DNA from 2 places in the Mycobacterium lacus genome. Region 2 is predicted to be linked to the other one. Evidence: predicted binding sites of a transcription regulator. Region 2 holds the regulator's gene; the other holds the start of a gene.
What was found. Region 2 encodes LexA, which represses DNA repair genes until DNA is damaged. Its sites were predicted from a motif close to CGAACANNTGTTCG; they were not measured.

Region 1: G6N24_RS16300 (error-prone DNA polymerase) is a predicted target of LexA. The motif match lies at 3,163-3,176, and genes of this name have one in related genera.

The regions. Positions count from the first base shown of each region.
Region 1 is NZ_AP022581.1:3,559,105-3,565,716, forward strand. Features, by position in the region: gene G6N24_RS16300 (error-prone DNA polymerase) at 1-3,148, opposite strand, end outside; gene G6N24_RS16305 (wax ester/triacylglycerol synthase family O-acyltransferase) at 3,314-4,666, shown strand; gene otsB (trehalose-phosphatase) at 4,707-5,882, shown strand; partial or broken gene G6N24_RS16320 (PE family protein) at 5,958-6,612, shown strand, end outside.
Region 2 is NZ_AP022581.1:2,818,346-2,824,957, reverse strand. Features, by position in the region: gene G6N24_RS12975 (acyl-CoA dehydrogenase family protein) at 1-729, shown strand, start outside; gene G6N24_RS12970 (TerC/Alx family metal homeostasis membrane protein) at 737-1,945, opposite strand; gene G6N24_RS12965 (LGFP repeat-containing protein) at 2,266-4,440, shown strand; gene lexA (transcriptional repressor LexA) at 4,451-5,170, opposite strand; gene G6N24_RS12955 (LysM peptidoglycan-binding domain-containing protein) at 5,382-5,879, shown strand; gene nrdR (transcriptional regulator NrdR) at 6,043-6,507, shown strand.

The sequences.
Region 1 (6,612 bases), 740 kb from region 2:
GGTGCCGCGCCCACACCCCCGGCGTGCAGAGCACGTTGACCATCCCGGTCTCGTCTTCGAGGTTGATGAACGTCACCCCCTGGGCCGTCGAGGGTCGCTGCCGATGGGTCACCGCGCCGGCGATCAGCACCCGGTCGCCGTCGGGCACGCTTAACAGCGCGCCGGCGGGCAGCACCCCCATCGCGTCCAGGTCCGCCCGCAGGAACTGCGTCGGATAACTGTCCGGGGAAATGCCGGTGGCCCACACGTCGGCGGCGGCCAGCTCCAGCTCGCTCATCCCCGGCAACGCCGGGATGTGCGACGACGAGCCCACACCGGGTAAGCGGTCCGGCCGTTGGGTGGCCGCGGCCCCGGCCGCCCACAGCGCCTCTCGCCGCGACATCCCAAAGCAGCCCAGCGCCCCGGCCGTCGCCAGCGCTTCGGCCTGCGGCACGGAAAGCTGCAGCCGGGACGTCAGGTCCAGCAGAGAGGCGAACGGGCCGTTGGCTTTTCGCTCCTCGACCAGCCTCTCGGCGAGGTCGTCACCGATGTAACGAACGGCGCCCAATCCGAGGCGGACCTCCGTTCCGGCGTTCTCCAATGAGGCGTGCGCCAGGCTGGCGTTGACGTCGGGTCCGCGCACCACCACGCCGTGCCGGCGCGCATCGGCGACCAGCGACTGGGGTGAATAGAAACCCATCGGCTGGGCCCTTAACAACGCCGCGCAGAACGCCGCCGGGTGGTGCAGCTTGAACCACGACGAGTAGAACACCAGCGAGGCGAAGGACAGCGCGTGGCTCTCCGGAAACCCAAAATTGGCGAACGCCTCCAGCTTTTCGTAGATCCGGTCGATCACCTCGTCGTCGGCGCCGTGCAGCGCGCGCATGCCGTCGTAGAACCGGCCGCGCAGCCGTCGCATGCGCTCGGTGGAACGCTTGGATCCCATGGCGCGGCGCAGCTGGTCGGCCTCGGCGGCGGAGAAGCCGGCGCAGTCGACCGCGAGCTGCATCAGCTGTTCCTGAAAAAGCGGTACCCCCAGCGTCTTTCGCAATGCTGGCTCCATCGACGGGTGGTCGTAACCGACCGGGTCGATGCCGTTGCGCCGCCGGATGTACGGGTGCACCGAACCGCCCTGGATGGGCCCGGGACGGATCAGCGCCACCTCCACCACCAGGTCGTAGAACATCCGCGGCCGCAGCCTCGGCAAGGTGGCCATCTGCGCCCGCGATTCCACCTGGAACACGCCGACGGAATCCGCGCGGGCCAGCATCTCGTAGACCGCCGGCTCGGAAAGGTCGAGGCGGGCCAGGTCCACCTCGATGCCCTTGTGTTCGGCCACCAGGTCCATCGCGTAGTGCAGCGCCGAGAGCATGCCCAGCCCGAGCAGGTCGAACTTCACCAAACCGATTGCTGCACAGTCGTCTTTGTCCCACTGCAGGACGCTGCGGTTCTCCATGCGGGCCCACTCCACCGGGCACACGTCGGCGATCGGGCGGTCGCAGATCACCATGCCGCCGGAATGGATGCCCATGTGCCGCGGCAGGTTCCGGATCTGGGTCGCCAGGTCGATCACCTGTTGCGGGATGTCCTCAATGTCGGCGGCGTCCAACCCATTCCAGTGACCGATCTGCTTGCTCCAGGCGTCCTGCTGGCCCTGCGAGAAGCCCAGGGCGCGGGCCATGTCGCGCACGGCGCTGCGCCCCCGGTAGGTGATGACGTTGGCAACCTGGGCGGCGTAGTCACGGCCGTATTTGTCGTAGACGTACTGGATGACCTTTTCGCGCTGGTCCGATTCGATGTCGACGTCGATGTCGGGTGGCCCATCACGGGCGGGCGATAAAAAGCGCTCGAACAACAGCTCGTTGGCTATCGGATCGACGGCGGTGACGCCGAGGGCATAGCAGACCGCGGAGTTGGCCGCCGATCCCCTGCCCTGACACAGGATGTTGTTCTCCCGGCAAAACCGGGTGATGTCGTGCACCACCAGGAAGTAGCCTGGAAATGCCAGTTGGGCAATGACTTTCAGCTCATGCTCGATCTGCGAGTACGCCCGGGGCGCTGCGTCAGGAGCCCCGTAGCGATCGCGGGCGCCCGCCATGACCAGCGACCGCAGCCAGCTGTCCTCGGTGTCCCCGTCGGGTACGGCGAACGGCGGCAGCCGCGGCGCGATGAGCGCCAGCCCGAACGCGCACTGCTCGCCGAGCTCGGCGGCGGCCGTCACCGCGTCGGGATGCCAGGCGAACAGCCGGGCCATCTCCTCGCCGGACCGTAGGTGCGAGCCGCCCAGCGGAGCCAGCCACCCGGCGGCAGAGTCCAGGGACTGCCGGGCCCGGATCGCGCCCATCGCCATGGCCAGCCGACTGCGTGACGGATGGGCGAAATGGGCTCCGGTAGTGGCCACGACGCCGACACCGAAACGCGGCGCCAGCTCGGCCAGCGCCGCGTTGTGTTCGTCGTCGAGCGGTTGACCATGATGGGTCAACTCGATGCTGACCCGGCCGGCGCCGAACCGGTCCACCAGGTCGGCCAGCGCCCGCCCCGCCGCGTCCGGGCCGGAGTCGGAAAGCGCCTGGCGCACATGACCTTTCCGGCAACCCGTCAGGATGTGCCAGTGCCCGCCGGCCGCCTCGGTCAGCGCGTCGTAGTCATAGCGCGGCTTGCCCTTCTCGCCGCCGGCCAGATGCGCCGCGGCCAGTTGACGCGACAGTCGTCGGTAACCTTCCGGGCCGCGGGCCAGCACCAGCAGGTGCGGCCCGGGCGGATCGGGCTGCTCGGTACGGGCCTGCGATCCCAGCGACAGCTCGGCGCCGAATACGGTACGCACGTCAAGCTCCGCGGCCGCCTCGGCGAACCGCACCGCCCCGTACAGGCCGTTGTGGTCGGTCAGCGCGAGGGCACGCAAACCCAGCCGGGCAGCCTCTTCGACCAGTTCCTCCGGCGTGCTGGCTCCGTCGAGGAAGCTGTACGCGGAATGCGCATGCAGCTCGGCATACGCGACGGACGAGCGGACCGTCCGGGCCCGGTCTGGCGGCTGGTACGTCTCGCGCCGGCGAGACCACGGACCGTCATCAGCGGGTTCAGCTGCAACCGGCGCACCGGCATGGCGCGGTTTTCCGTCGAGTACCCGCACCATTTCCGCCCAGCTCGGCGGCCCGTTGCTAAAGCCCATGCCCACCAGTCTATCGAAAGTTTGTTCGATATCGAGGGCCCCGGCATGTTTTGCCGTTTAACATGTCGTTAACTGCAAAACACGTTCTTAACCTTGCGGGCCTACCGCTCCCAGCGGCTCGCGACGGATACTGGTACCACTTCAAAAACACGGCGGGGACCAGTCATGCCACAGCTGATGACACTGGATCCGGGCTTCCTCAAAGCTCAGGACCCTGATCGGCACGCCAGCCTGGCGATCGGCGCGGTCGCCATCATCGGCGGCGCCGTGCCTGATTTCGGCCTGCTCAAAGCGCTTCTGGCAGAGCGGATTCAGGCGATTCCGCGGTGCACGCAGGTGCTGCGGGCGGGGTGGGTCAACGATCCCGGATTCGACCTCAACCATCATGTGCGACGGATGGCGCTGCCCTGGCCGGGCGACGACGCCGAGCTGTTCCGGGCGATCGCCTACGCCCTGGAGCGCCCCCTCGACCTGGACCTCCCGCTGTGGGAGTGCTGGGTCATCGAGGGCCTGAAAGACAATCGCTGGGCGATCCTGGTGAAGATCCACCACTACCTGACCGACGACATCTCGGCGGCCCAGCTCCTTACCAGGCTCTGTGACGATGTCGACACCGACACGTTCGCTAATGATGCTGCTACCAAACAGGTTTCGTCGTCAGACCACATGCGGAGCTGGGCCGATGTCCTGTGGCGCACGTCTGCAGCCGTCTACAACGTGGCCGCACGCGCTGCGGAAACCGCCGCCGCAGCGATACGTTCCACGTGCGTATCGTCGATCGGCCCCGCCACCACCATGCGGCGGTACGACGCGGTGCGGATTCCCCTCGCCGCGGTCGACAGCGTGTGCCGCAAGTTCGGTGTGACCACCAACGACGTTGCCCTCGCGGCCATCAGCGAGGGTTTCCGGACGGTGCTGCTGCAGCGCGGCGAGCAACCGCGCGCCGACTCGCTGCGCACCTTGGAGAAAACCGACAATCGTGTCTCGGCCATGCTGCCGTATCTTCCGGTCGAGCACGATGACCCGGTTCGGCGACTGCGGGCCGTGCACAACCGGTTGCACCAGACCACCCAGGACGGCCGTCGCCAAACCGGCAGCCTCTCGGACCTGACAACCAGCTACCGGCCGTTGATGTTGTGCGCCAAGGCCATTCAAACGCTCGCTCGGCTACCGCAACAGGGCATCGTGACGCTCGCGACCAACGCACCCGGGCCACGGCACCGGTTACGGCTGATGGGCCAATGGATGGACCAGCTGCTGCCAATCCCGCCGACCGCGCACCGGCTCAGCACCGGGGTGGCGGTGCTCAGCTATGGCGAAGAGTTGGTATTCGGCATCACCGCCGACTATGACGCCGCACCCGACATGAAGCGGCTGGCCGCCGGCATCGAATCGGGGATAGCGCGGCTGGCGGCGCTCAGCGAAGACTCCGTCCTACTGTTCACCAAAGACGGACGCAAGCGTTCATCCCGCGGACAACGGAGGCGGGCACCCCGATCCGCGCCGGGGCGGCACTGACCCGCTCTCGTCGGCATCGACCACCGTGAGAAGGTGGGGCGTGCGCAAGTTGGGGCCGGTTATCATCGACCCGCGCCGCCACGACGCCGTCCTGTTCGATGCCGCGTTGGAATCCACGGCGCTGATCGGGCAATTGCTGGAGGTCGGCGTCGGTACCGGCGTCTTTTCCGCGAGCGGTGGCGACCTGATCGAGGCGGCCAACCACCTGGCCGCGCGGCCGGGCCGGTGCGTCGTCGTCGCGGCCGACGCGGCCGGCGTCGCGGCCGGGCGTAAGGGTGGATTCGCCCTGGTGATCGGTGTCGACCGGACGGGGCATCGCGATGCTTTGCGCGATCACGGCGCCGACACGGTGGTCACCGACCTGCGTGAGCTTGGCGTGCGGACCGGAGACCGGCGGATGTCCGAGCTCCCCGACGCCTCGCGGGCCCTCGGCCTGGCCGCCGGCCTCACCGCTCGGCGGCCGGCGGTGTTCTTCGACTTCGACGGCACCCTGTCCGACATCGTGGACGATCCCGACGCGGCCAGGCTCGTCACCGGCGCGTCCGAGGCGCTCGCGAAGCTGGCCGCGCAGTGTCCGGTCGCGGTGCTGTCCGGCCGCGACCTCGCGGATGTGGCCCAGCGGGTCGGGCTGCCCGGCATCTGGTACGCCGGCAGCCATGGCTTCGAGCTGACCGCGCCCGACGGCACCCACCACCAAAACGACGCCGCCGCGGCGGCCATACCGATCCTGGCGCAGGCCGCCGCGCAGCTACACGATCAACTCGCGTCCATTCCCGGTGTTGTGGTGGAGCGCAAGCGGTTTGGTGTCGCCGTGCACTATCGCAACGCCGCGCGCGACCGCGTTACCGAGGTCGCGGCTGCGGTGCGCGCGGCGGGCCGGCGTGCTGCGCTTCGGGTGACGACGGGCCGCGAAGTCGTCGAGCTGCGTCCCGATATCGACTGGGATAAGGGCAAAACGCTGCGCTGGGTGATCGAAAACCTGCATGCGGCCGGCTCCGCGGCGCTGCTCCCGATCTATCTCGGCGACGACATCACCGACGAGGACGCGTTCGACGCCGTCCGCCACGGTGACGTTCAGGGTGTTCCGATCGTGGTGCGGCACAACGAGGACGGTGACCGCGCCACCGCCGCACTGTTCGCGCTGGACAATCCCGCCCGGGTCAGCGAGTTCACCCTTCGGCTGGCGCGCCAGCTGAGTGACGCTCGCGTGAATTAGCCGCCCAAACTCGCCGAAATCCCGGGCGCCCGGCCCGGCGGGGAGATACGTCCTCCGGTCGATAGGAGTAGGGCCATGGCGTTTGTGTTCGCGACCCCGGAGATGCTGGCAGCGGCGGCATCCGACCTGGCCGGGATCAGGTCGGCGCTCGGCGCCGCGACCGCGGCGGCATTGGCCCCGACCTCGCAACTGTAAGCCGCGGCCGCCGACGAGGTGTCGATGGCGATCGCGGCGCTGTTCGGCGAGCATGGCCTGTCGTATCAGGCGGTCAGCGCCCAGGCAGCGGAGTTTCACACCCAGTTCGTCCAGGCCCTGAGCGGCGCCGGCGCCTCGTATGCCGCCGCCGAAGCCGCCAACGCGTCGCCCTTGCAGACCGTGCTGGACGCGATCAACGCGCCCACCCAGACGCTGTTGGGCCGTCCCCTGATCGGCGACGGCGCCGACGGGACGGCGGCCAGCCCGAACGGCGGGGCCGGTGGGCTGTTGTACGGCAACGGCGGCAACGGCTTCTCCCAGACGACCGCCGGGGTGGCCGGTGGTGCCGGCGGGTCCGCCGGGTTGATCGGCAACGGCGGCGCCGGGGGGTCCGGCGGGGCCGGCGCGGCCGGCGGCGCCGGCGGCAACGGCGGGTGGCTGTATGGCGGCGGCGGCGCCGGCGGCAACGGCGGGGCGGCCACGGTCCTCGGCGGCAGCGGCGGGGCCGGCGGGGCCGGCGGCAGCGCCGGGCTGT
Region 2 (6,612 bases):
AAGACCCGCGCGGTCAAACAGGGCGATCACTACGTATTAAACGGGTCAAAGACATTCATCACCAACGGGATCAACTCCGACCTGGTGATCGTGGTGGCGCAGACGGACCCCGAAAAAGGTGCGCAAGGGTTCAGTTTGCTGGTTGTCGAACGCGGCATGGAGGGTTTCGAACGCGGCCGCCATCTGGACAAGATCGGGCTGGACGCGCAAGACACCGCCGAGCTGTCCTTCACCGACGTGCGCGTTCCGGCCGAGAACCTCCTCGGGCAGGAGGGTATGGGGTTTATCTACCTGATGCAGAACCTGCCGCAGGAACGGATCTCGATCGCCGTCATGGCGGCCGCCGCGATGGAAGATGTGCTGGAGCGGACGCTGCAGTACACCAAGGAGCGCATGGCTTTTGGAAAGCCGATCGGCAGCTTCCAAAACAGCAGGTTCGTGTTGGCCGAGCTGGCCACCGAGGCCACCCTGGTGCGCATCATGGTCGACGAGTTCGTCAAGCTGCACCTCGAGGGCAAGCTGACGGCCGAACAGGCCGCTATGGCCAAGTGGTATTCCACCGAGAAGCAGGTACACCTGATCGACCGCTGCCTGCAGTTGCACGGCGGTTACGGATACATGCGTGAATACTCAGTTGCCCGTTCCTATCTCGATGCACGGGTACAGACGATCTACGGCGGTACCACCGAGATCATGAAGGAGATCATCGGCCGCAGCCTGGGCGTCTGAGCTCGGCTCAGGGCGTCGAGCCCTGGTTCTGTCCGTCGTGCTCCTGGTGCGCCCTTCGCAGCAACTCCATCAGCTCGGCTTCGTTTCGGATATTCGTGCGGTATTTGGTTGGGAGCGCGCGGATTTGGCGTTCCTCGGCGAGAAGTGTGGTGAAGATCTTCTCGCGTTCGATGGGATTCGCCTCATAGTGCGGGTCGAGGTATTCGGTGGCATGCCGGCGGGCCCGGGCTATGGAATTCTGCGCGCGTCCACGCGCCGAGAGCACCGATACCGCGGTCGTAATCAGCAGGATGACGACGATCACCGCCAGCGACGTCGCTGTGCTCACTTTCACGGCGGTGACCGTCCGACCGTGGTTGATGAACGGAATATTGTTGTTGCGCAACGCGTCTAGGATCAGCTTGATGCCTATGAAGCCAAGAATGGCCGCCAGCCCGTAGGACAGATAGACCAGCCGATCCAGCAGATTGTCGATCAAGAAGTACAACTGGCGGAGGCCCAGCAATGAGAACGCGGTGGCCGCAAACACCAGGTAGACGTTCGCGGTCAGGCCGAACAGCGCCGGGACCGAATCGAACGCGAACAGGACGTCACTGCCGCCCACGGCGATCATGGCCAGAAACACCGGTGTCATCACCCGTTTTCCGTTCTCCACCGTGAACAATCGGTCGGCGTCGTAGTCCCGCGAGGTGCGCAAGAACCGGTTGGCCAGCCGGACGACAAACCGCCTGTCAACCGGATCGGGGTTGCGGCCTTCTGGCTCTGCGGGTTTGGCGAGGTTGCCCGCCAGCAACAACAGGCTCAGACCGAACACGTAGAACGCCCAATCGAAGTTCTCGATGAGCACGGCACCGACCAGGATGAGTACGGTGCGCGCGACGAGCGCGAACGCGATACCGAACAACAGCACCTTCTGCTGGGCCACCCTGGGCACCCCAAAACCGCTGATGATGACCAAGAAAACGAACAAGTTGTCGACGGACAAGGCTTCGTTGCTCAGGTAGCCGGCGAAACACTCAATACCCATGGCCGGGCTGCCGAAGACCACCACCGCGATGCCGAATAGGATCGCGATCCCGACATAGGTTGCCGACCAGACGACGGCCTGACGTAACGTCGGGACATGTGTCGCGCGCACTTGGAAGACGTAGTCGAACACCATCAGGCCGACGATCACGGCGATGGTGAGGGCCCAGGCAAGTCCGGAAACACCCATGTCAGCTGTGTTTCCTCTCGCCGCATCGGTCGGCCTGTCCAGCGCAAGCGGGTGATACCCCCACTTTCCGGGACGGTAGCGGAAACCATGCGGCGGGCGCAGCCCGGTTATTCGCAGCACCGGCGCGTTCCGGCATCATTTCGACATCGGCTGGGTATCCGTTTTCGTAAGATTTTCGAATTGACTTCGCAATTGTCATTCGCTGGAGCAAAGTTATGCGAGCCCCGGGCGGCCCACGGTGGGGGTGCCACCGGCCCGTGGGGTGGGCAGCGCACGGGCATGACCGCAGATAGGGGCGTCTCCGTCGGCTGGGAGGCTTGGTGAACAGGCAGAGAGGTCAATTGGGCAGGCTGGTCGCACGGGCGCTGGTCGGCTTGGCGGGCATGGCGTTGGCCGCCGTGCTGACACCTGTCGCAGTGGCTTCGCCGATAGGCGACGCCGAGGATGCCATCATGGCCGCGTGGGAGAAGGCCGGTGGCGACAGTTCACCGCTCGGCGCCCGCACCGGTGATGTCTACCCCGTTGGCGACGGGTTCGCCTGCGACTTTGCGGGTGGCAAGTTTTTCTACACGACGGCTAGCGGTGCCAGGTTCATGTACGGGCCGGTCCTGGCCAAATACGAACAGCTAGGCGGTCCGGTCGGCAGCGATCTGGGATTCCCGACCATCAACGAAGTGCCCGGCCTTGCGGGACCCGACAGTCGCGTGAGCACGTTTTCGGCCAGCGACACCCCGGTGATTTTCTGGACTCCCGACCACGGCGCATTCGTTGTGCGCGGCGCGCTCAACGCGGCGTGGGACAAGCTTGGCAGCTCGGGCGGCGTTCTGGGTGCACCGGTCGGGGACGAAACCTACGACGGCGACGTAACTTCCCAGAAGTTCAGCGGCGGTGAGCTCTCCTGGAACCGGAAAACCAAGGAGTTCACCACGATCCCTGCAGTGCTGGGCGAGCAACTACAAGGGCTGCAGTTCGTGATGGACCCCCCTGCGGCCATCAACATGGCCTGGCGCGCGGCAGGCGGCGCCACCGGTCCGCTGGGCGCCAAGAAGGGCGGTCAGTACCCCATCGGCGGCGACGGAATTGCCCAGGACTTCGTCGGCGGCAAGATCTTTTTCAGCCCGGCCACCGGTGCGAATGCCGTCGAGAGCGACATCCTGGCGAAGTACGAGTCGCTGGGTGGGCCGGTGAGCAGCGACCTGGGTTTCCCCGTCGCCAACGAGTCGGACGGCGGCGTCGGGCAGAGCCGGATCGTGACGTTCTCTGCGGCGGACAAGCCGGTGATCTTCTGGACGTCTGACCACGGCGCGGTCGTCGTGCGCGGAGCCATGAAGGCCGCGTGGGACAAGCTCAAGGGCCCCACCGGCAAACTCGGCGCGCCGGTCGGCGACCAGACCGTGGATGGCGACGTCGTGTCGCAAAAATTCACCGGCGGAAAGATCTCCTGGAACCGCGCGACGAACACGTTCACCACCGACCCGGCGAACCTGGCACCGTTGCTGTCCGGTCTACAAGTGTCAGGGCAAAACCAGCCCAGCACTTCCGCGTCGCCGCCGCACGCCAAGGCGTTCACCTGGCACTGGTGGTACTTGATGGGTGTCATCCCGGTGCTGCTACTGATCGTCATGTTCGCATTGGTGGCGATCGGGTGGCGTCGGCGCCGTACCGCCCCTGACACCACCGCCTACGAGCATGACTACGAGGAGGACGCGGCCTACGAGAGCGCCGCGGCTGACGGGCACTGGCCGCATGAGGACGCCGATCTCGGCCTCGAGCACTACTACCCGGGCGACCAGCATCCGCCGGACGACTATGGGCTGCATGCCGGCTCCGTGTCGCGGGTCAGCTGGCCACGAGGCGCCGCGGCTGGTGCCGGCCAGACGGAGCATGTCCCGACCGGCCGAGCGTACGGCGGCGACGTCGCGCCCCGATCCGACGAGGGCTTCGCGTTCGAAGAGCAGGATGCCGACGCGGTGGACACCACGCCCACCCCCGTCGTGACGGATGCCGACCTGCGCAGTGCCGGCTTTCCGGACGCAGCGGTAGCCGAGACCGTCATTCCCGAGCCTGTCGTTCCGGAAGTCGTGGCCGCAGACGAGGTGTTTCCGGACGACGTTGGTCCGGACATCGCGGGTGCCAAGGCCCGGGCTTCGGAGATGGGATTCCCGGAGACCGCTGTCCCCGAACCCGAGGTGAGAACCGGGCGCCACGCCGCCGCGGAGCCCGGGGCAGATGCTTTTGAGGCGGTCGCCGCGGCGGCCGCGGAAATGCCGAGCGCGCCACCGGCCGGGGTCGCGCCCGCTCCGGCCGCGCGTCCCACGATCCATCTGCCGCTGGACGACCCGTACCAGGCGCCCGAGGGTTACCCCATCAAGGCGAGCGCGCGCTTCGGTTTGTATTACAGCCCCAGCAGCGCCCTGTATCACGACACGCTCGCCGAAATCTGGTTCGCCAGCGAAGAAGTCGCACAGGCCAACGGCTTCATCAAGGCCGACTGAACGCCCGGCCCTATATTTTGCGAATCACCGTGACGACCTTGCCCAGCACCGTCGCGTCGTTGCCGGGTATGGGATCGAACGCCGGGTTGTGCGGCATCAGCCAGACCTGACCGCGCGCTCGCTTGAAGGTTTTCACGGTGGCCTCGCCGTCGATCATGGCCGCGACAATGTCGCCGTTGTCGGCGACGTTCTGTTGCCGCACCACCACCCAGTCGCCGTCACAGATGGCGGCTTCGATCATCGAGTCACCGACCACCTTGAGCAGGAACAGGGTGCCCTCGCCGACCAACTCGCGGGGCAACGGGAAGACGTCTTCGACGGCCTCCTCGGCAAGGATCGGACCGCCTGCCGCGATGCGTCCGAGGACCGGGACAAAGGTGGGCTCCGGCAAGGCATCCGAGCCCGCGACTTCGGTGCTGGGCGGCGGTGTCGCGTCGTCGGCACCGCGCACGTCGACCGCCCGTGGGCGGTTGGGGTCACGGCGCAGGTAGCCCTTGCGCTCCAGGGTGCGGAGCTGGTGAGCAACCGAGGACGTCGACGTTAGACCCACGGCGTCGCAGATTTCCCGGATGCTCGGCGGGTATCCGCGGCCGGTGACCGAAGCGCGGATGACGTTCAGGATGGTGCGCTGTCGCTCCGTCAGCGTCGAATCCACGGGCATCAAGCGGCCATCGGCGGCGTCTGCTTCAGATCTCTTACGCCGGGTCGAGGTGTCGGTGTTGTCGCTCATGGCACTGAATGTAGCCGCAGCGGCGCAAATAATCAAACATGTGTTCGACAAGTGTGTCGCGGGCGCCGGCTGACCGGCGCCGACGAAACCTGTCGGCGGGATGCTCTAGCGTTTTGTTCGCGCGACACGCTCCGCTCAAATGTTCGATATCGAACACACGAGCGACTAGTGTCGAACATACGAGCGAGAACCCGTCGACCGGAGGAACAAGATGATGCTCAGCCAGGCAGGCCCGTCGCGTACGCGTGGTGTGCGTGGCCCGGTCCACGGGCCGTTCGTCGCGCAACCTCGGCCCGGCCGGGTTGCGTTGGCGCCGTCGCGGAGGCCCGGCCCGTCGAGGCCAGCGGGGGCACCGCTGCGCTACCACCGAACGGGTGTCGCGTTCTCGACCGCGCCCCATCGCACTCGTCCCGTCACGCTGACGACGACGGTGGGGCTGGCCCTGCTCGCCGGGGTGATCACGCTCTGGCTCGGCTTGGTAGGCCATTTCGGGGGCATGATCAACGGCGACCCCGCCGATGCGGCGGCTCGAGTACCCGACAGGCTCGCGGTGGTGCGGGTTGAAGACGGCGAGTCCCTGCGGGACGTGGCCGCGCGGGTCGCGCCCGACGCGCCGGTGCGCCGGGTCGCTGACCGTATCCGTGAACTCAACGCCTTGGACTCGACGACGCTAAGCGCGGGCCAGACCCTGATCGTGCCGGTCGGCTGAGAGAATCACGATGGAGCGCGAAAACGGCTCTACGCCAAGGCTCCTCGGTAATCGGGGCATAGAGCTCGTATGGATGGCGGCCGCATTGGCCGTGCGGGCGAGCGCACAGGTACTCTCGGAGTGGTCTGCGGTACCTGGATATCAGCACGGCGAAGGAGCGGCCATGCACTGTCCGTTCTGCCGGCATCCCGACTCCCGGGTGATCGACTCGCGGGAAACCGACGAGGGCCAGGCCATTCGGCGCCGCCGGTCGTGTCCTGAGTGTGGACGACGGTTCACCACCGTAGAAACCGCGGTCCTTGCTGTGGTCAAGCGCAGCGGTGTCACAGAACCCTTCAGCCGGGACAAAGTCATCAGTGGCGTTCGTCGGGCCTGTCAGGGCCGTCAAGTGGACGACGACGCGTTGAACCTTCTGGCCCAGCAGGTGGAGGACACGGTGCGCGCCGCCGGGTCGCCGGAGGTCCCAAGTCACGAAGTTGGCCTGGCGATCCTCGGGCCGTTGCGCGAACTCGACGAGGTCGCATACCTGCGCTTCGCGTCGGTGTACCGGTCCTTCTCGTCGGCGGACGACTTCGAGCGCGAAATCGAGGCGCTTCGCGCGCACCGCAAGGTATCGACTCCGAGTTGACGGATCGTCGCGGGGCTCGGTTGGATTGGCCCGCTCTTGCCCGCACGCGGGTGGTACCCCGCCGCACGCCGCGTTCCGCGGCCCGCATCGTCGCGGCGCTAGGCT